2 regions of the Streptomyces sp. TG1A-8 genome follow, and region 2 is predicted to be linked to the other one. Evidence: riboswitches for the same ligand, from Rfam matches in the RefSeq annotation. Region 2 holds a riboswitch; the other holds the start of a gene.

Region 1 (11,329 bases), 1.1 Mb from region 2:
GGTTCACGCTCCGCTTCCCCACCGGATCCCCTCCTCGGACTGGGCCGGGTACCTGCCAGTAGGTACGCTGCCCTGCATGCGTGCACTTCTCGTGGTCAATCCGGCGGCAACCACCACAAGCGCACGCAGGCGTGACGTGCTGATCCACGCGCTGGCCAGCGAGATGAAGCTGGAGGCCGTCACCACCGAGTACCGCGGCCACGCACGCGACCTGGGCCGGCAGGCGGCCGAGAGCGACGACATCGACATGGTGGTGGCCCTCGGCGGCGACGGCACCGTGAACGAGGTGGTCAACGGTCTGCTGCACGCCGGGCCCGCCCCGGAGCGCCTGCCCGGTCTCGCCGTGGTCCCGGGCGGCTCCACCAACGTCTTCGCCCGCGCCCTGGGCCTGCCCAACGATCCGGTCGAGGCCACCGGCGCCCTGCTGGACGCCCTGCGCGAGGGCCGGGAGCGGATCGTCGGCCTCGGGCTGACCTCGGGCACGCCCGGCACCGAGGACGAGGCGGTGCCGTCCCGCTGGTTCACCTTCAACGCGGGGCTGGGTTTCGACGCCGGCGTGGTCGGCCGGGTCGAGCAGCACCGCGAGCGCGGCAAGAAGTCGACGCACGCGCTGTACGTCCGCCAGGTGGTCCGGCAGTTCCTCGGCGAGCCCCACCGCCGGCACGGCACGATCACCCTGGAACGGCCCGGCGCCGGTCCCGTCACCGGCCTCGTTGTCGCCATAGTCTCGAACACGTCCCCTTGGACCTATCTCGGCAATCGCCCGATGTACACGTCGCCTAAGGCGTCGTTCGATAAAGGCATCGACGTGCTCGGCCTCAGCCGCCTTTCCACCGCCGCGGTTGCCCGGTATGGCACCCAGTTGCTCACTTCGTCCCCCGAGCGCGGACCCCACGGCAAGCACGCCGTCTCACTGCACGACCTGGATCACTTCACCTTGCATTCGAAGGTGCCCCTGCCCCTTCAGATGGACGGCGACCACCTCGGACTGCGTAAGAGCGTGACGTTCACAGGCGTACGCCGTGCACTGCGTGTGATTGTGTGAGCGGAACGGGCGAAAGTCCTTTCACTCGAACGTTTAGGCCAGGGTGCACCCCATGGAAGTACGGCTGTGACCTAGTCGACACCGAGGAATCAAAAAAAATCTTCCGGAAGGGGTTGTATCCGCCGCTGAGGTTTGCAAGTCTCTACGTGGCGATCGGGACGGCCCGCAACACCGGCCTCCACTGATCACCGGAAACCCTCTTCAATCCTCAGGACCACGCCGGGGAAGACTCGGCGATCGGCCCTTCACTTGTTGAGGGATTCGTGAAAGCGTTCACATTCACAAGCAATCCGCACGTAATACCAAGGAGAGGTAGCAGCCATGGACTGGCGTCACAACGCCGTTTGCCGCGAGGAAGACCCCGAGCTCTTCTTCCCCATCGGCAACACCGGTCCTGCGCTGCTGCAGATCGAGGAAGCCAAGGCCGTCTGCCGTCGCTGCCCGGTGATCGAGCAGTGTCTGCAGTGGGCGCTCGAGTCCGGCCAGGACTCCGGCGTCTGGGGTGGTCTCAGCGAGGACGAGCGCCGCGCCATGAAGCGCCGCGCCGCCCGCAACCGGGCCCGTCAGGCCTCCGCCTGACACTCCCACCCCTGCTGACAGCCTGAGCTTGGCGGCGCGCACAGCACGTACGCATCTCCCGCCCCCGAGCCGCAGCGCGCAGTATCCCCCGATGCGCAAGCTTCGAGCTTAAGCCCCGGACCACCCAGTGGTCCGGGGCTCAACGCTGTGCGCGCCCCCTCCGGTGAGCTCGCGGCAGGCCTTGGCCCGACGGCACGCGCCACTGGCGGGGCCCGCTACTTCTGCGCCTGCACCGGAACGTCGAGGATCACCCGGGTCCCCCGCTCCGGCGCCGGGACCATGTCGAAGGTGCCGCCCAGTTCGCCCTCCACCAGGGTCCGGACGATCTGCAGGCCGAGGTTGCCCGAGCGGTGCGGATCGAATCCCTCGGGCAGGCCGACGCCGTCGTCCTGGACGGTGACGAGGAGGCGGGCTTCCTTGGCGGTGCCGCCGCGTACCGCGGAGACCTCGACCGTGCCGGTGTCGCCCTCGCGGAAGCCGTGCTCCAGGGCGTTCTGCAGGATTTCGGTGAGGACCATCGACAGCGGGGTGGCGACCTCGGCGTCGAGTATGCCGAACCGTCCGCTGCGCCGGCCGGCCACCTTGCCCGGGGAGATCTCGGCGACCATCGCGAGGACGCGGTCGGCGATGTCGTCGAACTCCACGCGCTCGTCCAGGTTCTGAGACAGCGTCTCATGCACGATCGCGATGGAGCCGACCCGCCGGACGGCCTCCTCCAGGGCCTCCCGGCCGCGCTCGGAGTCGATGCGCCGGGCCTGCAGGCGCAGCAGGGCCGCGACGGTCTGCAGGTTGTTCTTCACCCGGTGGTGGATCTCCCGGATGGTGGCGTCCTTGGTGATCAGTTCGCGTTCGCGGCGGCGCAGTTCGGTGACGTCCCGGAGCAGCACCAGGGAACCGATGCGGGCACCCTTGGGCTTGAGCGGGATGGCGCGGAACTGGATCACCCCGTCGTGGGCCTCGATCTCGAACTCGCGCGGCGCCCAGCCGCTGGCCACCTTGGCGAGCGCCTCGTCCACCGGACCGCGGGTGGGGGCGAGTTCCGCGGTGGTCCGCCCCAGGTGGTGGCCGACCAGGTCGGCGGCCAGTCCCATGCGGTGGTAGGCGGACAGCGCGTTCGGGGAGGCGTACTGGACGATGCCGTCCGCGTCCAGCCGGATCAGGCCGTCGCCGACGCGCGGCGAGGCGTCCATGTCGACCTGCTGGTTCGGGAACGGGAAGGAGCCGGCCGCGATCATCTGCGCCAGGTCGGAGGCGCTCTGCAGGTAGGTCAGCTCCAGGCGGCTCGGGGTGCGGACGGTCAGCAGGTTGGTGTTGCGGGCGATGACGCCGAGGACGCGGCCCTCACGCCGCACGGGGATCGACTCGATCCGGACGGGGACCTCCTCGCGCCACTCCGGGTCGCCCTCGCGCACGATCCGGCCCTCGTCCAGCGCCGCGTCCAGCATAGGCCGCCGGCCGCGCGGGACGAGGTGGCCGACCATGTCGTCCTGGTAGGAGGTCGGGCCGGTGTTCGGGCGCATCTGGGCGACCGAGACGTACCGGGTGCCGTCGCGGGTGGGCACCCACAGGACCAGGTCGGCGAAGGAGAGGTCGGAGAGCAGTTGCCACTCGGAGACCAGCAGGTGGAGCCACTCGAGGCCGGAGTCGTCGAGGGCGGTGTGCTGGCGGACCAGTTCGTTCATGGAGGGCACGTCTGCGAGCGTACCCGGGGGCCGCGGGCGGCCGAGAAACACCCGCGGGCCGCGGCGCCTGGGAGGGACCCTCAACCCACCCGGCACCGCAGCCCGGAGCATCATCGGCCGCGGGGTGTGCGGTCCCGGTCGGCCGAAGGTCGAGGAGCCGGGGCAGTCAGGGCAGAGAGCTCCGGTTCCTCGTCCGCCTTCCTGTGCGGGGAAGGCGGAGGCTTTTCAATTTTCCCCTACGCATTGTGGACTGGACCAGAGGAGGTGTCCATGCGCCGGAAGGCACGTGTCGGGGCGGTCGGCGCGCGGTACTCCGGCACGCGGTGTCCCGAAGCCTAGCCCGCCGGGGGCGGCCGCGGCACCGGACGGCCGGGGCGGCTTCCGCCGGGGCCGGGCGCGGTGCCCCTCCTGCGCCGCGATCCGGCCCCCGGCTTCTGTTAGATTGGTCTAAACCACATGGACATGTTCCCCCGACCTCCAGCCCTCTCCAGAACGGCAGGCCCAGCGTGGAAGTAGTCATCGTTCCGGACGCGGCCGCGGGCGGCGAGCTGATCGCCGAGGCCACGGCCCAGCTGCTGCGGCGCAAGCCCGACGCCCTACTCGGCGTGGCCACCGGCTCCACCCCGCTGCCCGTCTACCGGGCGCTGGCCGCCAAGGTGCGCGCCGGTGCGGTGGACACCTCGCGGGTGCGGATCGCGCAGCTCGACGAGTACGTGGGGCTGCCCGCCGAGCATCCCGAGTCCTACCGCTCGGTGCTGCGCCGGGAGGTGCTGGAGCCGCTGGGGATCGGCATGGACGCGTTCCTGGGGCCGGACGGCACGGCCGAGGACGTGCAGGCGGCGTGCGAGGCGTACGACCGGGCGCTCGCCGAGGCCGGCGGTGTCGACCTGCAGCTGCTCGGGATCGGGACGGACGGGCACATCGGGTTCAACGAGCCGTGCTCCTCCCTCGCCTCGCGCACCCGGATCAAGACGCTGACCGAGCAGACCCGCCTCGACAACGCGCGCTTCTTCGGCGGCGACGTCGAGCAGGTGCCGCACCACGTCATCACCCAGGGCATCGGCACCATCCTGGAGGCCCGGCACCTGGTGCTGCTCGCGACCGGCGAGGGCAAGGCGGACGCGGTCGCGGCCACCGTCGAGGGCCCGGTCGCGGCCGTGTGCCCCGCCTCCGCGCTCCAGCTGCACCCGCACGCCACGGTCGTCGCCGACGAGGCCGCCGCGTCCAAGCTGAAGCTGGCCGACTACTTCCGGCACACCTACGCCAACAAGCCCCGCTGGCAGGGGATCTAGGGGCTCCGGCGCGTCCCGGCCGGGTCCGGTGGACTAGACCAACAGCGGGCGCACCGGTATATAGAGGAGATCACGGAGCGTGCGGGGTGAAGTCCTGACACGCGCAGCCGTGCCACGATGTGAGCCGTGGCCGATGCAGGTCGGTCGCTTCGGCATCCGGAGCCGGGAAGGCAGAGCATGAGCACCGACGTCAGCAGCGCGGGGACCGAGGCCGGCACGCCCGTCCGTACCGCGCGCGTGCCGAAGTACTACCGTCTGAAGAAACATCTGCTCGACATGACGGAGACGCAGGCACCGGGCACGCCGGTCCCGCCCGAGCGCACGCTGGCCGCGGAGTTCGACACCTCCCGCACGACCGTCCGCCAGGCCCTGCAGGAACTCGTGGTGGAGGGCCGGCTCGAACGGATCCAGGGCAAGGGCACCTTCGTCGCCAAGCCGAAGGTGTCCCAGTCGCTCCAGCTCACCTCCTACACCGAGGACATGCGCGCCCAGGGCCTGGAGCCCACCTCCCAGCTGCTGGACGTCGGGTACGTCACCGCCGACGACCGGCTGGCCGAGCTGCTCGACATCACGACCGGCGGGCGCGTGCTGCGCATCGAGCGGCTGCGCATGGCCAACGGGGAGCCGATGGCCATCGAGACCACCCACCTCTCGGCCAAGCGCTTCCCGGCCCTGCGCAGGTCGCTCGTGAAGTACACGTCGCTCTACACCGCGCTCGCCGAGGTCTACGACGTCCACCTCGCCGAGGCCGAGGAGATCATCGAGACCTCCTTGGCCACCCCGCGGGAGGCGGGCCTGCTCGGCACCGACGTGGGCCTGCCGATGCTGATGCTCTCCCGCCACTCCCTGGACCGCGAGGGCAAGCCGGTGGAGTGGGTGCGGTCGGTGTACCGGGGCGACCGGTACAAGTTCGTCGCGCGCCTCAAGCGCCCGGTGGAGTGAGCCGGGGCCGCCCCGCGCACGGCCGCCCCGGAAATCCGCATACCGATATGCGGACCAGGTCTTCCGCTCCCGGGACACCGTCACCTAGATTGCCTGCGCATTGCACCGCAGATCAACCAGGGGACGGAGCCGTGGGATGTCCGGAACACCAGAAGTGAGACCACCGGTGGTGACACCGGTCCGCGTGATCATCGGCCTGTGTCTCGTCGCACCCTTCGTGGCGATGCTGTGGGTCGGCTCCTACGCCAAGACCGGGCCCGGGTTCATCGGCATCCCGTTCTTCTACTGGTACCAGATGCTCTGGGTGCTGATCTCCACCGCGCTCACGATGCTCGCGTACCAGCTCTGGCAGCGCGACCAGCGCTCCCGCACCTCCGGGAAGGGGGGTGACGCGCGGTGAAGGACGGCGTCAACGGCGTCGCCCTCGGCGTCTTCGTCTTCTTCTTCCTGGCCGTGACGGTCGTGGGCTTCCTGGCCGCCCGCTGGCGCCGGGCCGAGAACGAGCACTCCCTGGACGAGTGGGGCCTGGGCGGCCGGTCGTTCGGCACCTGGATCACCTGGTTCCTGCTCGGTGGTGACCTGTACACGGCGTACACCTTCGTGGCCGTGCCGGCGGCAATCTACGCGGCCGGCGCGTCGGGCTTCTTCGCGGTGCCGTACACGATCCTGGTGTACCCGCTGATCTTCACCTTCCTGCCCCGCCTGTGGTCGGTCTCGCACCGCCACGGCTACGTGACGACCTCCGACTTCGTGCGCGGGCGGTTCGGCTCCAAGAGCCTGTCCCTGGCGGTGGCGCTGACCGGCATCCTCGCGACCATGCCGTACATCGCGCTGCAACTGGTGGGCATCCAGTCGGTGCTGGACGTCATGGGCGTGGGCGGCGGCGAGGACACCAACTGGTTCGTGAAGGACCTGCCGCTGCTGATCGCCTTCGGCGTGCTGGCGGCGTACACCTACTCCTCGGGCCTGCGCGCCCCCGCCCTGATCGCGTTCGTCAAGGACGCCCTGATCTACATCGTCATCGCGGTGGCGATCATCTACATCCCGATCAAGCTGGGCGGGTTCGACGACGTCTTCGCCAAGGCGGGCGAGAAGTTCACCACGACGGGCGTGGGCGGTGTCGTGCCGGCCCCGGCGGGCCAGTGGACGTACGCCACGCTGGCGCTCGGCTCGGCCCTGGCGCTGTTCATGTACCCGCACTCGATCACCGCGACCCTGTCGTCCAGGAGCCGTGAGGTGATCCGCCGCAACACCACGATCCTGCCGCTGTACTCCCTCATGCTGGGCCTGCTGGCGCTCCTGGGCTTCATGGCGATCGCGGCCGGGGTGAAGGTCGCCAACGGGCAGCTCGCCATCCCGCAGCTGTTCGAGAACATGTTCCCGGACTGGTTCGCGGGCGTGGCCTTCGCGGCCATCGGCATCGGCGCCCTGGTCCCCGCGGCCATCATGTCCATCGCGGCGGCCAACCTCTTCACCCGCAACATCTACAAGGACTTCATCAAGCCGGACGCGACGGCGAAGGAGGAGACCCGGGTCTCCAAGATCGTGTCCCTGCTGGTGAAGGTCGGCGCGCTGGTCTTCGTCCTCACCATGGACAAGACGGTCGCCATCAACTTCCAGTTGCTGGGCGGCATCTGGATCCTGCAGACCTTCCCGGCCCTGGTCGGAGGCCTGTTCACCCGCTGGTTCCACCGCTGGGCGCTGCTCGCCGGCTGGGCCGTCGGCATGGTGTACGGCACGGTCGCCGCCTACGGGGTGGCCTCGCCCACGCAGAAGCACTTCGGCGGCTCGGCGAAGGAGATCCCGGGCATCGGCGAGATCGGCTACATCGGCCTCACCGCCTTCGTCCTGAACGTCCTCGTCTCCGCGGTCCTCACCCTCGTCCTCCGGGCCGTCAAGGCCCCCGAGGGCGTCGACGAGACCAGCCCCGCCGACTACACGGCGGACTCCGGCGACCCGGGCGTCCGGTCGGAGCTTCCGCCGGTCACCGCGGGCAACGTGCACTGACCCCACCCGAACCACCCGCGGCGGGCCGCCGGAAAGCAGGACACCGGCGGCCCGCCGTCGTGTCCGCCCGCCCCGCGGCCCCCGCCATCCGGCGCGGGCGGCCGCCGGGCGCCGCGCCCGGGACACCCGGGGCCGCGTGCCCCGTCCCGTCGGCCCGGCGCGCCGCGCACGCCGCCGAACGCGCCCGGGACCCGCTCCCGCGGGCCGGCGGCATCCGCCCGCCCGCCCGCGAGCTGACCCTCTGAAGCCACCGTGACACACAAACAGACACAACATCTGGGGGTGACGCGGCGCCCCGGCACTAGATGTATGCTCATGCTCGCTGTCGCCGCAGGGGAATCCGGTGTGAATCCGGAACTGTCCCGCAACGGTGTACCCGCGTGTTCCCGCACGCCCGTCCAGTCCGAGGACCTGCCGGCAGCGCACCCGGCCGTCCGGTCCGGGTGCCCTGAGACGTCCGGGCCTCGTGGAGTGGGCCGGTGGACGCGGCGCCGTGCGCGCTCGTGCTCCCTCCTGCCCTCCGCCTGGCCCCGGCGCCGAGCGAGGGAGAGCCCCCACGTGACCATCGCGCCAGCCGATCCGGCTTCAGCCACCCGGGCGACCGGGGTTCCGGTGGAGACCGACGGCCCCGGTGCCGCACTGCTGCGGACCCTGACCGAACTGACCGCCGACCTCCCCGACGCCGACCCCGGCCGGGTCGCCGCCGCCGCGCTGCGCGGCCGGTCCGCGCGGGCCGACGGGGCGGAGCTGCGCGAGCTGGCCACGGAGGTGGCCGCCGGCCTGATCCCCGAGGACCCGGCCTACTCGAAGCTGGCCGCCCGCCTGCTGACCCTCGCCATCCGCGCGGAGGCCGCCTCGCAGGGCGTCACCGGCTTCGCGCGGTCCGTCGCCGTCGGGCACCGCGAAGGCCTCATCGCCGACCGCACGGCCGCGTTCGTACGACTGCACGCGGCCCGGCTGGACGCGCTGGTCGACCCGCACGCCGACGACCGCTTCGGCTACTTCGGCCTGCGCACCCTGCACAGCCGCTACCTGCTGCGGCACCCGATCACCCGCAAGGTCGTCGAGACGCCCCAGCACTTCATGCTGCGCGTCGCCGCCGGCCTCGCCGAGGACGACACCGCGCGCTCCGTCGACGAGGTCGCCGCGCTCTACACGCTCATGAGCCGCCTCGACTACCTCCCCTCCTCCCCCACGCTCTTCAACTCCGGCACCCGGCACCCCCAGATGTCGTCCTGCTACCTCCTGGACTCCCCGCTGGACCGGCTGGACTCCCTCTACGACCGGTACCACCAGGTCGCCCGGCTCTCCAAGCACGCCGGCGGCATCGGACTGTCCTACTCCCGCATCCGCTCGCGCGGTTCGCTGATCCGCGGCACCAACGGGCACTCCAACGGCATCGTCCCGTTCCTGAAGACCCTGGACGCCTCGGTGGCCGCCGTGAACCAGGGCGGCCGGCGCAAGGGCGCCGCCGCGGTGTACCTGGAGACCTGGCACTCCGACATCGAGGAGTTCCTGGAGCTGCGCGACAACACCGGTGAGGACGCCCGCCGCACGCACAACCTGAACCTCGCGCACTGGGTCCCCGACGAGTTCATGCGCCGGGTCGGCGCCGACGCGCCGTGGTCGCTGTTCTCCCCCTCGGACGTGCCGGAACTGGTGGACCTGTGGGGCGAGGAGTTCGACGCCGCCTACCGCGCCGCCGAGCGCGCGGGCCTCGCGAGGAAGACCCTCCCGGCCCGCGACCTGTACGGCCGCATGATGCGCACCCTGGCGCAGACCGGCAACGGCTGGATGACCTTCAAGGACGCCGCCAACCGCACCGCCAACCAGACCGCCGAGTCGGGCCACGTCGTCCACTCCTCCAACCTGTGCACCGAGATCCTGGAGGTCACGGACGACGGGGAGACGGCGGTCTGCAACCTGGGGTCCGTGAACCTGGGCGCCTTCGTCACCGGCGACGGCATCGACTGGGAGCGGCTGGACGAGACGGTCCGCACGGCGGTCACCTTCCTGGACCGCGTCATCGACGTCAACTTCTACCCGACCGAGCAGGCGGGCCGCTCCAACGCCAGGTGGCGCCCGGTGGGCCTGGGCGTGATGGGCCTGCAGGACGTCTTCTTCAAGCTGCGCCTGCCCTTCGACTCCCCCGGGGCCAGGGCCCTGTCGACGCGGATCGCCGAGCGGATCATGCTCGCCGCGTACGAGGCCTCCGCCGACCTCGCCGAGCGCGGCGGCCCGCTGCCGGCCTGGGAGAAGACCCGTACGGCCCGGGGCGTCCTGCACCCCGACCACTACGGCGTCGCGTTCGCCTGGCCCGAGCGCTGGGCCGCGCTGCGCGAGCGGATCGCCTCGGTCGGCCTGCGCAACTCCCTGCTCCTGGCCATCGCGCCGACCGCCACCATCGCCTCCATCGCGGGGGTCTACGAGTGCATCGAGCCGCAGGTCTCCAACCTGTTCAAGCGCGAGACGCTGTCCGGTGAGTTCCTCCAGGTCAACTCGTACCTCGTGCAGGACCTCAAGGATCTGGGCGTGTGGGACGCGCACACCCGTGAGGCGCTGCGCGACTCGGGCGGCTCGGTGCAGGACCTCGCCCGGATCCCCGAGGACGTGCGCCGGCTGTACCGCACGGCGTGGGAGATCCCGCAGCGCGGCCTGATCGACATGGCCGCGGCCCGCACGCCGTTCCTGGACCAGGCCCAGTCCCTGAACCTGTTCCTGGAGACGCCGACCATCGGCAAGCTCTCCTCGATGTACGCCTACGCCTGGAAGTCGGGCCTGAAGACGACGTACTACCTGCGCTCGCGCCCGGCGACGCGGATCGCCCGTGCGGCCCGGGCGCAGGCCGCCGCCCCCGCCCGGCCGGCGGCCGACCCCGAGGCCGTCGTCTGCTCCCTGGAAAACCCCGAGTCCTGCGAGGCCTGCCAGTGACGACCACCCGTACCGCCCGCCTGCTCGACCCGGGCTTCGAACTGACCCTGCGCCCGATGCGCTACCCGGACTTCTACGAGCGCTACCGGGACGCCATCAAGAACACCTGGACCGTCGAGGAGGTCGACCTCCACTCGGACGTCGCCGACCTCGCCCGGCTGACGCCGGCCGAGCAGCACCTGATCGGCCGCCTGGTGGCCTTCTTCGCGACGGGCGACTCGATCGTCGCGAACAACCTGGTGCTGACCCTCTACAAGCACATCAACTCCCCGGAGGCGCGCCTGTACCTGTCGCGCCAGCTGTTCGAGGAGGCCGTGCACGTCCAGTTCTACCTGACGCTGCTGGACACCTACCTGCCCGACCCGGACGACCGCGCCGCCGCCTTCGCGGCCGTCGAGAACATCCCGTCGATCCGCGAGAAGGCCGGGTTCTGCTTCCGGTGGATCAACGAGGTCGAGAAGCTGGAACGCCTGGAGACGAAGGCGGACCGGCGCCGCTTCCTGCTGAACCTGATCTGCTTCGCGGCGTGCATCGAGGGGTTGTTCTTCTACGGCGCCTTCGCGTACGTCTACTGGTTCCGCAGCCGGGGCCTGCTGCACGGTCTGGCCACGGGCACCAACTGGGTGTTCCGCGACGAGACCATGCACATGTCCTTCGCCTTCGACGTGGTCGACACTGTCCGCAAGGAGGAGCCGGACCTCTTCGACGACCGGCTCCGGCAGCAGGTCACCGACATGCTCCGGGAGGCCGTCGAGGCCGAGCTGCGGTTCGCGCGCGACCTGTGCGGTGACGGCCTGCCGGGCATGAACACCGAGTCGATGCGGCAGTACCTGGAGTGCGTCGCCGACCAG
Region 2 (11,329 bases):
CCCAGGTGCTTGATTCCGTTGATGTACGGAAGGGCGCTGGTGATGAGGTGTCGAGCCATCGGGGGGCTGCTCCCAGGTCGGTCGTCTTGCGAACCTTGAAATCGTAGCCGACACGGGAGGGCCGCCCGCTTCCCGTTCTGCGTGCCGGGAAGGGGCGGCCGGAGCGGATCCCCGTCGGTCAGGGGCGCCAGGAGGCCAGGACGCCTCCGTACAGCTCGGTGTCCGTCAGTTCGCGGGGGGCCGGGCCCGCGTGGAAGAAGGACGTGTTGTCGGTCTTCAGTTTGCGCAGGTAGTCGAAGGCCTTGTTGTCGTGCTCGCCGAAGGCGACGAAGGAGAAGAAGAGGGAGGGGTGGGTCTTCGCGGCCTCGGTGAGGGACTGGGTGGCCGGGGTCTTCGCGTCCGGGGCGCCGTCCGTCTGGAAGACCACCAGGGCGGGAGTGTCGCGGTCGCCCCCGTCGTGGTGGGCGACCACGGCCTCCACGGCGGCGTGGTAGCTGGTACGGCCCATGCGGCCGAGGCCGGCGTGGACGTCGTCGATCTTCGTCTCGTGGTCCGGGGTGAGGGTGAGGTCGGTGGTGCCGTCGACCTCCGTGGAGAAGAAGACGACGTGGACCGTGGCCTCGGGGTCCAGGTGGGCGGCCAGGGCCAGGGTCTGGTCGGCGAGGGCCTGGGCGGAGCCGTCCTTGTAGTACGGGCGCATGCTCGCGGAGCGGTCGAGCACGAGGTAGAGCTTCGCCCGGGTGCCGGTGAGGCCGGCCTTCCTGAGGGCGGTCGCGGCGGCCTTGTAGGCGGTGGTGAGGGAGGGGGTGCGGGACTTCACCCGGGCGAGGGGGATTGCGGGCCTGGCGGGGGCGGTGGGCTCCGCGTCCGGCTCGGTCTCGGGCTTTGCGTCCGGCGCGGGCGCGGGCGCGGGCTCGGTCTCGGGGTCCGGGGCCGCCTCCGGCTCGGGGTCCGGGGCCGCGTCGGGGGCCGCCTCTGCCTGCGGCTGGGGGTCCGCCCCGGCTTCGCCTTCGGCGGTGCCGTCCGCACCCGCACCACCGGTGCTGGTGCCGTTGCCGGCCGAGGGTGACCCCTGCGGGGCGTCCTCGCCGTCGGCGGCCGAGGGCTCGTCCGTCTCCGGCTCCGGCTCGGCGGGGGCCTCAACCGCGGCCTCCGGTTCGGGCGCGGGAGCTGCCTCGGCCGACGGCCCGGCTTCCGGGATCGCCTCGGGCTCGGGCTCGGGGGTGGCCTGGGGCTCGGGCTCAGGGGCCTCTTCGGTCTCCGGCTCGGGCCGCGGGGTGGCCCCGGCCTGAAGTTCGGCCTCGGGCTCGGGGGCGACCTGGGCCTCCGGCTCGGGGGTGGCCCCGGTCTCGGTCTCGGTCTCCGGTTCGGGGGCCGGGGCCGCCCCGCTCTCGGGCTCGGGCTCGGGGTCCGTTTCGGTTTCCGGCTCCGGGGCCGGGATCACCTCGGCCTCGGGGGCGGCTTCGGCCGTGGTCTCCGGCTCGGGGATCGTCTCGTCCTCGACCTCAGCCTCGGTCTCCGGCTCGGGGGCGGCCTCGGCTTCGGCCGCGGTCTCCGGCTCGCGCGTTGCCCCGGCCTGGGGGGTGGCCTCGGGCTCCGGGGTCGCTTCCTCCTGGAGTTCAACCGCGGGGGTGGCCTCGGCCTCCGGCTCGGGGGTGGCCTCGGCCCCGGTTCCGGCCTCCGGTTCCGGGGTCGCCTCGGGCTCGGGTTCGGGGGTGACTCCGGTCCGGAACTCGGGCTCGGGGACCGTTTCGGTCTCCGGCTCGGGCTCCGGGGCCGCTCCGCCACGGGGTTCGACCGCGGGGGCGGCCTCGGGCTCCGGCTCGGGGGCGGCCTCGGGCTGGGGGGTGGCTTCAGAGGTGGTGCCGGCCTCCGGGGCCGTCTCCCGTTCCTGCTCCGTGGCCGTTTCCGGCTCAGGGGTGCCGTCGGCCGGTCCCGGGTCTCTCTGCTGCCTGGGTACCGCCACGTTGTCGAAGGCCAAGGAGACCAGTTCGTGTTCCTCGGAGGTGGAGGTGGAGGTGGAGGTGGAGGTAGAAGTACGGGGTTCCGGGATCTGGGGGGTGGTGGTCGGATCGGGGGCGGGCGAGGGCTCCGGCGCCGTGGAGGTCGGCTCCTGGGTCGCATCCTCTGCCTCGGCGGTTCGCCCCTTGCGTCGGCCGAATGCGTTCCGCAGTCGAGTGAGAATGCCCATGTGCGCAACCCTTCGCGTGAGGTGATGCCCGTCAATCCCTGGCCAGGACGGACACGTAAGGTTAGCGGCCCCGAGTTGGGTTCCGGCCAAGCGTGAACCCTCGACGCGGTGGGGCGGCGGAGCCCGCGGACGCCGGGTGTCCGTGTCACCCCGTCGGAACGCGGTGGCAGTCGTCGGTCCCCGGGGAGCCGGCCGGGCCCGCCGTCCGGTCCGGGCGCCCGTTCCGAGCGGTGGCAGTGGCCCGAGCCGCACCCCGGACGCGGTCAGGACCGGGCTCGGGACGGGGCCGGCGGGGACGCCGGTGAGCCGTGCCGGCGTCGTCCGGGACGGGGGAGGCGCGGACGCGGGCGCCGGGTGAGCCACACCGTCAGTGCCACGGCCAGGCCCAGGCCGAGCAGCAGCCAGGAGGCCGCGCGCAGGGTGGAGGTGAGGGCGTCGTAGACGGCGCCCGCGGCCGGGTGGGGCACGTCGGCCGGGAGGCCGGCGAGGGTCAGCCCGCGGCCGACGGTCAGGGCGAGCACGAGCAGGGCGCCGCCCAGAGCCGTGCCCAGCGCGGTCGCGGCGACGGCCCGCCGGCGGTGGGCGGCGAGCCCGATCCCGCCGACGGCGAGGGCGACGGCCGCCACCGGCAGCCAGAAGCCGGCGATTTCGAGCACGTGGAACCCCTTGCGGCAGGCGGTCAGCCCACCCGCCGGGAGCACCGGGACCAGGGTGTGCTCCACCGGGATGCGCTCGGCGAGCGGCACGTGGTCGGCGGTCAGCTGCCGTTTGACCTGTGCGGTCACCGGGGCGAGGTCCACGGTGACCGGTTCCTGCCGGCCGCCCCCGGTGCGCAGTGCGTCCAGGACGGCGTCGTGCGTGACCCGGTTGCCGGTGTCCCAGGCCAGCCGGAAGGCGCGGGTCCGGGTGAAGGAGCGCACGGCGTCCCGCACGAACGGGCGGGCCGGGCCCCGGACCCGGCGGACGTCCGTCCGCCGGTCCACCTCGCGCACGATCCCGTCGCCGACCGTCTGCGCGACGGCCTCCCGCACGTCCGGGTCGGTGGCCAGCGGGGCCATCGCGGTGACGTACCGGCCCGTGTCGGCGAGTCCGTAGGAGGCCCAGGCCGCCAGCGCGCCGAACGGCACGAGCAGGCAGGACAGGGTGAGCAGTACGGCCGGCAGGACGGGCCTGAGACGAGGGGGCACCCTCCCAGGCAAGACCCCGCGGGAGCGCGGCGCGAGCGATGTGGCTGCATCCGGGCGATCCCGGACGGCCCCGGACGGCCCGGGCGGCGTACGGCCCCCCGCGCCCGGGGCTCAACAGGCGCAAGCCCGCTTGTACCCCGGGGGGATGGCCGGACGCGCCGCCGGGCGGCACGCGTCGGACGCGTGCCGCCCGGCGGACCGCTCCCGCCCGCTCAGCCCCCGGGGCGTCCGGCCACCCTCTGGTGCTTGTAGAGGCGGTAGAAGAACGTGAGGGTGGTGCCCGCCGCCACCGCCAGCCCCACGCCTGTCGCCTGCAGGCTCGAGACGTTGGACTGGCTGTAGAGGAAACCGACCGAGCAGCCGGCGAACACCCCCCACAGCAGGGCGTGCAACTCCCACCGCAGTCGCGGGGCGAGGGTCAGCACGGCCATCAGCAGCACCGCGAACACCACTCCGGTGAGGAGCCCGAACAGGAAGTTCCAGAGGGTGAGGGGGCCGCCGAAGCGGCGGTTGGTCGCGGCCCAGAAGCCGTAGGCGACCCCCAGCACGACGGACAGGGCCACCCGGGCGATCCGGTGGCCGCGGGCGTCGAGGATGTCGGGCGTGCGGTGGCCGGGGGAGGCACCCGGGTGCCGGCCACGTACGTGCCGGGCCGCTCGGGCGTGCCGCCGGGAACGGGTGCCGCATGCGTCATGGGAGCACTCCTCTCTCCTCGTCCCTGCTCGTCCTTGATTCGCCTCTGCTTCGTCCCCGCTCTCCAGGGCACCCCGGGAGCGGCCGCCCGGCAACTCGGCCGGGAGGGCGGCGGGTGCCCGGATGCGACCGGTCTCCTCCCGTGTTTCGCTGAGGGGCATGGAGGGCTGCTCGCCGTGACGGAGATGGACCACAGACAGCGGCGGCAGCCGCTCCGGGTCCGCGGGCGCAGCGTCGCCTGGCTGCTGCCCCTGCTGCTGCTCGTCGGTGTCGTCTTGCTGGACTTCGCCACGTCCGAGCGGTTCCGGATCATCACCTGGATCGTCCTGGTCCCGGGCACGGCCGCCGGTGTCTGCGGGGTGCGGACGACGGCCGTGTTCGCCGCGCTGTCGGTGGTGGCGTACGCCGCCGCGGACAGCACCTGGCCCGAGCAGTACCAGGCCGGGCTGGCCGACTTCCTCCTGGTCGCGCTCGGCGGGATGCTCGCCGTGCTGGCCGCCGCGCTGCGGGTGCGGCGGGAGCGGGAGACCCTGCACATCATGGACATCGCCGAGACCACCCGCCGCACCGTGCTGCGCCCGCTGCCGTCGCGCTGGGCGGGCCTGGAGCACGCGGGCGCGTACCTGGCCGCGGACCTGTACGCCCGGGTCGGCGGCGACTTCTACGACATCCAGCCCGGACCGCACGGCACCCGCGTCCTCGTCGGCGACGTCCAGGGCAAGGGGCTGGGCGCGGTGGAGGCGGCCGCCGCGCTGCTCGGCACCTTCCGGGAGGCCGGCTACCACGAGGCGGACCTCGCGACCGTCGCCGAGCGCCTGGAGATCCGCATGGTCCGGCACCACCGGCACACCGCCGCGACCGGGCGCGAGGACCGCGACCGCTTCGCCACCGCCGTGCTCATCGGCTTCCCCCGGACGACCCGGAGGCGGTCGAACTCGTCAACTTCGGGCACCAGGCCCCGCTCGCCGTCGGCCCCCGCGGGGTCCGCGCGCTGCCCAGCGGCGACGGCCTGCCGATCGGCCTGTGCGACCTCGCGGGCGGCTGCCCGCCGGTGCACCGGGTGCCGCTGGCCGCCGAGGAGACCCTGCTGCTGGTGACCGACGGGGTGACCGAGGCGCGCAACCGCGCCGGGGAGTTCTACCCGCTGGAGAGCGAGGTGGCCCGGGCGGTCGTCGCCGACCCGCGCCGGGCCGAACCCCGGCTGCTGGTGCGCCGGGTCCGCGACGGCGTGCTGCGGCACAGCGGCGGTCACCTGGAGGACGACACCACGATCTTCGCCATCCGCCGGGAGCGGGACGAACCCCCCGTAGGGGGACGTTTGCGGTCCTGACCCCGGTCCTGCGGGCGGCAGCGGCTACCGTGCTGGCTGGAGAGCGACCTACAGGGGAGGGACGATGCCCGGAACCGTGCTGCTGCTCGCGGCCTCACCGCTGGGCCGGGGACGTCTGGTGGACGCGGCCGCCGTGCTGCCCGTCCTGGCCGCGGTCGCCCCCGCCGTGCTGGCCGGCACCGACACCGCGAACGTGGTGGAGCTCGCCGACCCGCTCGACCCGCAGGCCGTCCTGACCCGGCTGCGCGCCGCCGCGGCGGTCCCGGGGCCGCTCACGCTGTACGTCACCGGGCAGCTGCACCTGGACCGCCGCCAGCGCCTGCCCCACCTGGCGCTGGCCCGCACCACGGCGGCCACCATGCGCTACACCGCGCTGCCCTGGCACTGGATCGGCGAGGAACTGCGGCTGCGCCCGGCCGGGGCCACGGTCCTCTTCGCCGATCTGCACGCCGACACCGAGACCTGGCGGCAGCTGGCCGGACGCCCGCTCGACGCCGGCCGCACCACCGACGTCTACGGCCGGGTCGCGCCCCCGCCCGGCCGGCGCGGGGTCGCGGAGCCGTCGTACATGAAGGCGGTGGCGACGCTGCTGCGCAGCGGGCAGCGGCCGCCGCTGGACCAGCTGCACCAGCAGGCGCTGGCCCGGATCGCGGACGAGGTTCCGGCGAACGTCCTGCTCACCGCGCAGCCCCGCGCCGAGGGCGATCCGCACGCCGCGATCAGCGCCGCCGTCCGCGACGGGCGGCACGACGACGCCGACGCGCTCGCCGCCCGCCACGAGCAGGCGGCCGTGCGGGTCCACGGGCCCGCCTCGGAGGACGCCCTGCACTGGGCCGAGGTCCGCGCCGACCTCGCGATGTTCGCGGGGGACCCGGCGCGCAGCTGCCGGGCCTGGCTGGCCGTCGCCGGCACCCGGCTGGCCGCCGGGCAGCCCGTGGACGCGCCCGCCGTGGAGGCGGCCGTGGACCGGGCGCACCACCAGTGGGGCCGCATCGACGACCCGGCGCGGGCCCGTGAGCTCGGGCCCGTGCTCGCGGAGCTGAGGCTGCGGGTGCCGGGGCGCCGGCAGGGCGCGCTGGACCACGTCCAGCAGCAGCTGCGGCAGCTCCAGGAGCGGTAGCGGCCCCGGCCGGCGGGGCGGCGCGCTCCCGGGCGCCGTGCGTCGTGCGGCGACGGCGTCGGCCCCCCCGGGGCCGGGGAGCGGACTCAGCGGGGAGCGGGCGCGGCCGTGGGCGCGGGGAGCGGGGTGTCCACCGCCCGGGCCGGGACCGCGTTCGCCGCCGCGACCAGGGCCGCGACGGCCAGGACGGCCGCGACCACGGCCCGCGCGGCGGCGGTGCTCGCGCTCGGGCGGAGCCGACAGGGGCGGAGGGCGGTGGAACGTCCGGCTGGTGCGGATCTACGTCCGTGCACGGCGACCTCCGGCGGACTTGGGCGCGGCGAGCCTGCTTGCCGCCGCTCAACCTAGGGGTTGCCCTCCGGGACGGCAAGAGGCCCCCGAGCCGGGACGCACGGCCCGGCGGCGGGGGGCCCGGTCCGGTCTGCGGCCGTCAGACCTGCGCGCGGCCCTGCCTGCGCACCTCCGCCAGACGCAGGGCGCCGATCTGGACGGCGGCCTGGGTGGCGTCGTTCGGCACGTCGCCCAGGCCGCCGTTGGTGAGGGCGAAGGAGTCCTCGCCGACCCGGACGGCGGCCACGTCCAGGGTGAGCAGGGCCGGCGCGCCGTCGGGGGTGGTGGTGGCGACGGTGAGGCGCAGGCCCTGGCGCGCGTCCCCGACCTCCGGCAGCGGGGCCCCGGACACCCGCACGTCCTCGGCCGCCCCCCGCCCGGTGGCGGCCGTGAACCGGGCGCACCGCTCCGGCATCGTGCGCAGCCAGGCCAGGAAGGCGTCGACGTCCGCGCGGCGGCGCGTGCCGATCTGGTGGCGGAGCTGGGCGTCGGTGTCGGCGTCGTCGAGGCCGGCGGCGACCCGGGCGGGGGCGCCGAGGAGTTCGTCGGTGTAGAGGACGTCGAGCAGGCGCTGGCACTCCGCGGAGGCGGTGGTCGCCTTCAACAGGCCGTCCCGCCAGGTGGCCGCGCCGCGCGTCGGCGACCAGGGGGCGCCCAGGTCGGTCTCCGTGAGGAGCGCGGCCCGGGCCTGCGCGTCGGTCAGGGCGGAACCGTCGCCCCCGTCCGCCGCCTTCGGGGCGGGGGAGGACGCGTCGGCCGTCGGCAGCGGGTGCGGCGCGGTCGCCGGGTGCTCCAGACCGAGGGCGGCGCAGCCGGTGAGGGGCAGGAGGCCGGCGGCGAGGAGGCAGGGGAGGAGGACACGGGGGACACGGGGGTCACGGCGGCCACGGGGGGATATGGCGGCGGTCATCGGGGTGCCTCCTGGCGGGGCCGGTGGGGTGCCTCCTCCCACGGCACCACCGCCCGGGGCGGCCCACCAGCGCTCCGGGCCGTACGGGTGAGGGGGCGCGGGCCGGGGGAGCCCCGGCCGGCCGCGCGCGGCGGGTCCGGTCCGGCCCGCGGCCGGACGGTCGTCGACCGCCGTTCCCATCCCGGCGGGTCCGGGGTCCGCGGGGCGCCCGCGCACCGGCCCCGGCGGACGGGGACCGGGGCGGACGCGGGCCGGTCCGGGGCGCCGCACCCGCGGACGGCCGGGCGGCCCCGGGCCCGGCGCCCCTCAGTCGGAGGCGGCGGGACCCGGCACCGCCCACCGCTCCTCCACCCTCGCCACCCGCCAGTAGGTCAGCGCCACCGTCCACACCAGCACGAACAGGCCGACGATGACGTAGCCGACGTGGTCCAGGTCCAGGCCGGCGATCCAGCCGGTGACGTCGTCGCGCAGGTCGAGCCTGTCGTGCAGGACGCCGACCAGTTCGATCGTGCCGATGAAGAAGGCGACGGCGATGGACAGGCCGGTGATGGTGAGGTTGTAGAAGACCTTGCGGACCGGGTGGGAGAACGCCCACTGGTAGGCGAAGTTCATGAACGTGCCGTCCAGGGTGTCGAACAGGCTCATCCCGGCCGCGAAGAGCAGGGGCAGGCACAGGATCGCGTACCACGGCAGCCCGGCCGCCGCGCCCGAGCCCGCCATCACCATCAGCGTGACCTCGGTGGCCGTGTCGAAGCCGAGCCCGAAGAGGAAGCCGAGCGGGAACATCTGCCCCGGCCGGGAGACGGACTTCGTCAGGCGGCCCAGGATCCGGTTCATGAACCCCCGGGATTCCAGGTGCTGTTCGAGTTCCCGCTCGTCGTACGTGCCCGCCCGCATGGCCCGGAACACCCTGAGGATGCCCACCAGGGCGACCAGGTTGAGCGCGGCGATGAGGTAGAGGAAGGTGCCGGAGACCGTCGTGCCCATGAAGCCGAGCACCTGGTGGGTGCGCGAGCCCTCGTCCATGACCCGGCCGGCCAGCCGGGTGCCGCCCGCGATCAGCAGCGCCAGCAGCACCACCACGCTGGAGTGGCCCAGCGCGAACCAGAAGCCGACCGACACCGGCCGCTTGCCGTCGGCCATCAGCTTGCGGGTGGTGTTGTCGATCGCGGCGATGTGGTCGGCGTCGAAGGCGTGCCGCATGCCGAGGGTGTAGGCGGTGACGCCGAGGCCGATGCCGAAGGCCTTGGTACCGACCCGGTAGTGCTCGGGGACGACCAGGAGGAAGAGGACGCCGAAGGCGACGACGTGCAGGGCGGTGATCACCGCCATCAGCCCCGCGGTCTTCAGGGTGTCCTCGCGCCGCCACTTGAAGGACGGACGGGCGGGGTCGGGCAGGGTCATCCGGTTCACGCTCCAGCACCTCGTGGATCACTTCGTGAGATGCCGTGGCCGGTCTCCTGGCTGACGGGTCGTGCGTCCGCCGTCCCTGCCTTCCCGGTCGTGAGACCAGTGGCCCGGCGGCTGCCGGACGGGACGTGAACTCCCCGATCACAGTGGCGAGGGCCGCGCCGGCCTGGACCCCGAAGGGCCGTCACCGGCTTCCCGAACACCACGGCCCGCCCACCGTAGGGGGACGCGAGGTCTCCTGCATAGCTGCGTACCCGCGCAGGTATCGAAGATCACATGCCGACCTGCGAGGATGACGCCATGCATCTCGTGCCTGCCGACCGAGCGGACCGTCGCACCATCGACGGTCACCGGGTGTGCGAGGCGATCGCCGCCATCGGCGACGCGGGCCGCGTACGCGCCTGGGCCGACCGGTTCTCCCTGCTCGCCGACCCCAAGCGGCTCGCCCTCCTGCTCGCGCTGCACCGCACCGGTCCGCTCGCCGTCTCCGACCTGGCCGTCGCGACCGGCATGAACGACCCCGCCGTCTCCCAGGCCCTGCGGCTGCTGCGGGCGGCGGGCGCGGTGGCGGGCGAGAAGGAGGGGCGGGTGGTCAGGTACCGCGTGGTGGACCCGGAGCTGCGGGGCCTGCTGGAGCACTGCTGAACCGGTGACCGCGGCGCTGCCGCGCGTCCACCGCCGCACGCCCGCCGCGGGGGCGTGCGCCCGCCGCCCGGTGGTGCGCCCCGGCGCGCCGGCCGCCGGCACCGGGCTGCGCCGCCGGACCGCCCGGAGGTTCCCGTTCCGGGCGATGTGGACAGAGTCCGTACTGTCGGCCCCACGGGCCGGCCCGCCGTCCTCCCGCCCGAACGGAGCCCGCATGGCCGACCTCTCGTCCCGGAACCCCGACTGGTGGCGCCAGGCCGTCATCTACCAGGTCTACCCGCGCAGCTTCGCCGACGCCGACGGTGACGGCCTCGGCGACCTGCGGGGTGTCACCCAGCGCCTGAACCACCTGGCCACGCTGGGCGTCGACGCCCTGTGGCTCAGCCCCTTCTACCCCTCCGAACTCGCCGACGGCGGCTACGACATCGCCGACCACCGGGACGTGGACCCGCGCCTGGGCACCCTGGACGACTTCGACGCCATGGTCGCCGAGGCGCACCGGCTGGGCCTGAAGGTGATCGTCGACATCGTCCCCAACCACACCTCGCACCAGCACCCCTGGTTCCGGGAGGCGCTGCGCGCCGGCCCCGGCTCGGCCGCCCGGGACCGCTACGTCTTCCGCCCCGGCCGCGGCGCCCGCGGCGAACTGCCGCCCACCGACTGGCAGTCCGTCTTCGGCGGCAGCGCCTGGCGGCGGGTTCCGGACGGCCAGTGGTACCTGCACCTGTTCGCCCCCGAGCAGCCCGACCTCAGCTGGGACCACGAGGAGGTCCGCGCCGACTTCCGCACCACCCTGCGCTTCTGGTCCGACCGGGGCGTGGACGGCTTCCGCGTCGACGTCGCCCACGGCCTGGCCAAGGACCTCACCGAGCCCCTGCGGGACGTCGGCGACGCCGGCGCCACCGGTGAGGAGGCCCTGCTGCGGGTCCCGCCCGGCAGCCACCCGTACTGGGACCGCGACGAGGTCCACGAGATCTACCGCGACTGGCGCAAGGTCTTCGACGCCTACACCCCGCCCCGCACCGCCGTCGCCGAGGCCTGGGTGCCGGACTCCCGGCGCGCCCTGTACGCCCGCCCGGACGAACTGGGGCAGGCCTTCAACTTCGAGTACCTACAGGCCCGGTGGGACGCGGCCCAGCTGCGCGGGGTCATCGCCTCCTCGCTCGCCGCCGCCCGCACCGCCGGGGCCTCCGCGACCTGGGTGCTGTCCAACCACGACGTGGTGCGGCACGCCTCCCGCCTGGTGCTGCCGCCCGGCACCGACGCCGACGCCTGGCTGCTGTCCGGCGGCCGCGCCCCGCGGATCGACCGGGAGGCCGGGCTGCGCCGGGCCCGGGCCGCAACCCTGCTGATGCTGGCGCTGCCCGGGTCGTCGTACGTCTACCAGGGCGAGGAACTCGGCCTGCCCGAGGTCGCCGACCTGCCCGCCGAGGTGCTGCAGGACCCGATCTGGGAGCAGACCGGGCACGTCCGCAAGGGCCGCGACGGCTGCCGGGTGCCGCTGCCGTGGACG

Evidence for each region. A riboswitch is a leader RNA that binds a small molecule or an ion and turns the genes downstream of it on or off. The one in region 2 is predicted to bind cobalamin.
Region 1: another riboswitch for cobalamin. It lies ahead of QQY24_RS10290 (ribonucleoside-diphosphate reductase subunit alpha); the one in region 2 lies ahead of QQY24_RS15340 (HoxN/HupN/NixA family nickel/cobalt transporter).

What each region holds. Positions count from the first base shown of each region.
Region 1 is NZ_JASTLB010000001.1:2,449,849-2,461,177, forward strand. Features, by position in the region: gene QQY24_RS10255 (diacylglycerol kinase family protein) at 77-1,045, shown strand; gene QQY24_RS10260 (WhiB family transcriptional regulator) at 1,367-1,624, shown strand; gene QQY24_RS10265 (sensor histidine kinase) at 1,840-3,315, opposite strand; gene nagB (glucosamine-6-phosphate deaminase) at 3,813-4,598, shown strand; gene QQY24_RS10275 (GntR family transcriptional regulator) at 4,776-5,540, shown strand; gene QQY24_RS10280 (DUF3311 domain-containing protein) at 5,677-5,940, shown strand; gene mctP (monocarboxylate uptake permease MctP) at 5,937-7,547, shown strand; cobalamin riboswitch at 7,850-7,981, shown strand; gene QQY24_RS10290 (ribonucleoside-diphosphate reductase subunit alpha) at 8,106-10,478, shown strand; gene QQY24_RS10295 (ribonucleotide-diphosphate reductase subunit beta) at 10,535-11,329, shown strand, end outside.
Region 2 is NZ_JASTLB010000001.1:3,547,003-3,558,331, reverse strand. Features, by position in the region: gene metG (methionine--tRNA ligase) at 1-59, opposite strand, end outside; gene QQY24_RS15375 (VWA domain-containing protein) at 179-2,191, opposite strand; gene QQY24_RS15370 (hypothetical protein) at 2,455-3,378, opposite strand; gene QQY24_RS15365 (hypothetical protein) at 3,591-4,232, opposite strand; partial or broken gene QQY24_RS15360 (PP2C family protein-serine/threonine phosphatase) at 4,257-5,401, shown strand; gene QQY24_RS15355 (hypothetical protein) at 5,466-6,521, shown strand; gene QQY24_RS15350 (hypothetical protein) at 6,608-6,814, opposite strand; gene QQY24_RS15345 (hypothetical protein) at 6,952-7,761, opposite strand; partial or broken gene QQY24_RS15340 (HoxN/HupN/NixA family nickel/cobalt transporter) at 8,068-9,196, opposite strand; cobalamin riboswitch at 9,194-9,393, opposite strand; gene QQY24_RS15335 (metalloregulator ArsR/SmtB family transcription factor) at 9,472-9,816, shown strand; gene QQY24_RS15330 (glycoside hydrolase family 13 protein) at 10,031-11,329, shown strand, end outside.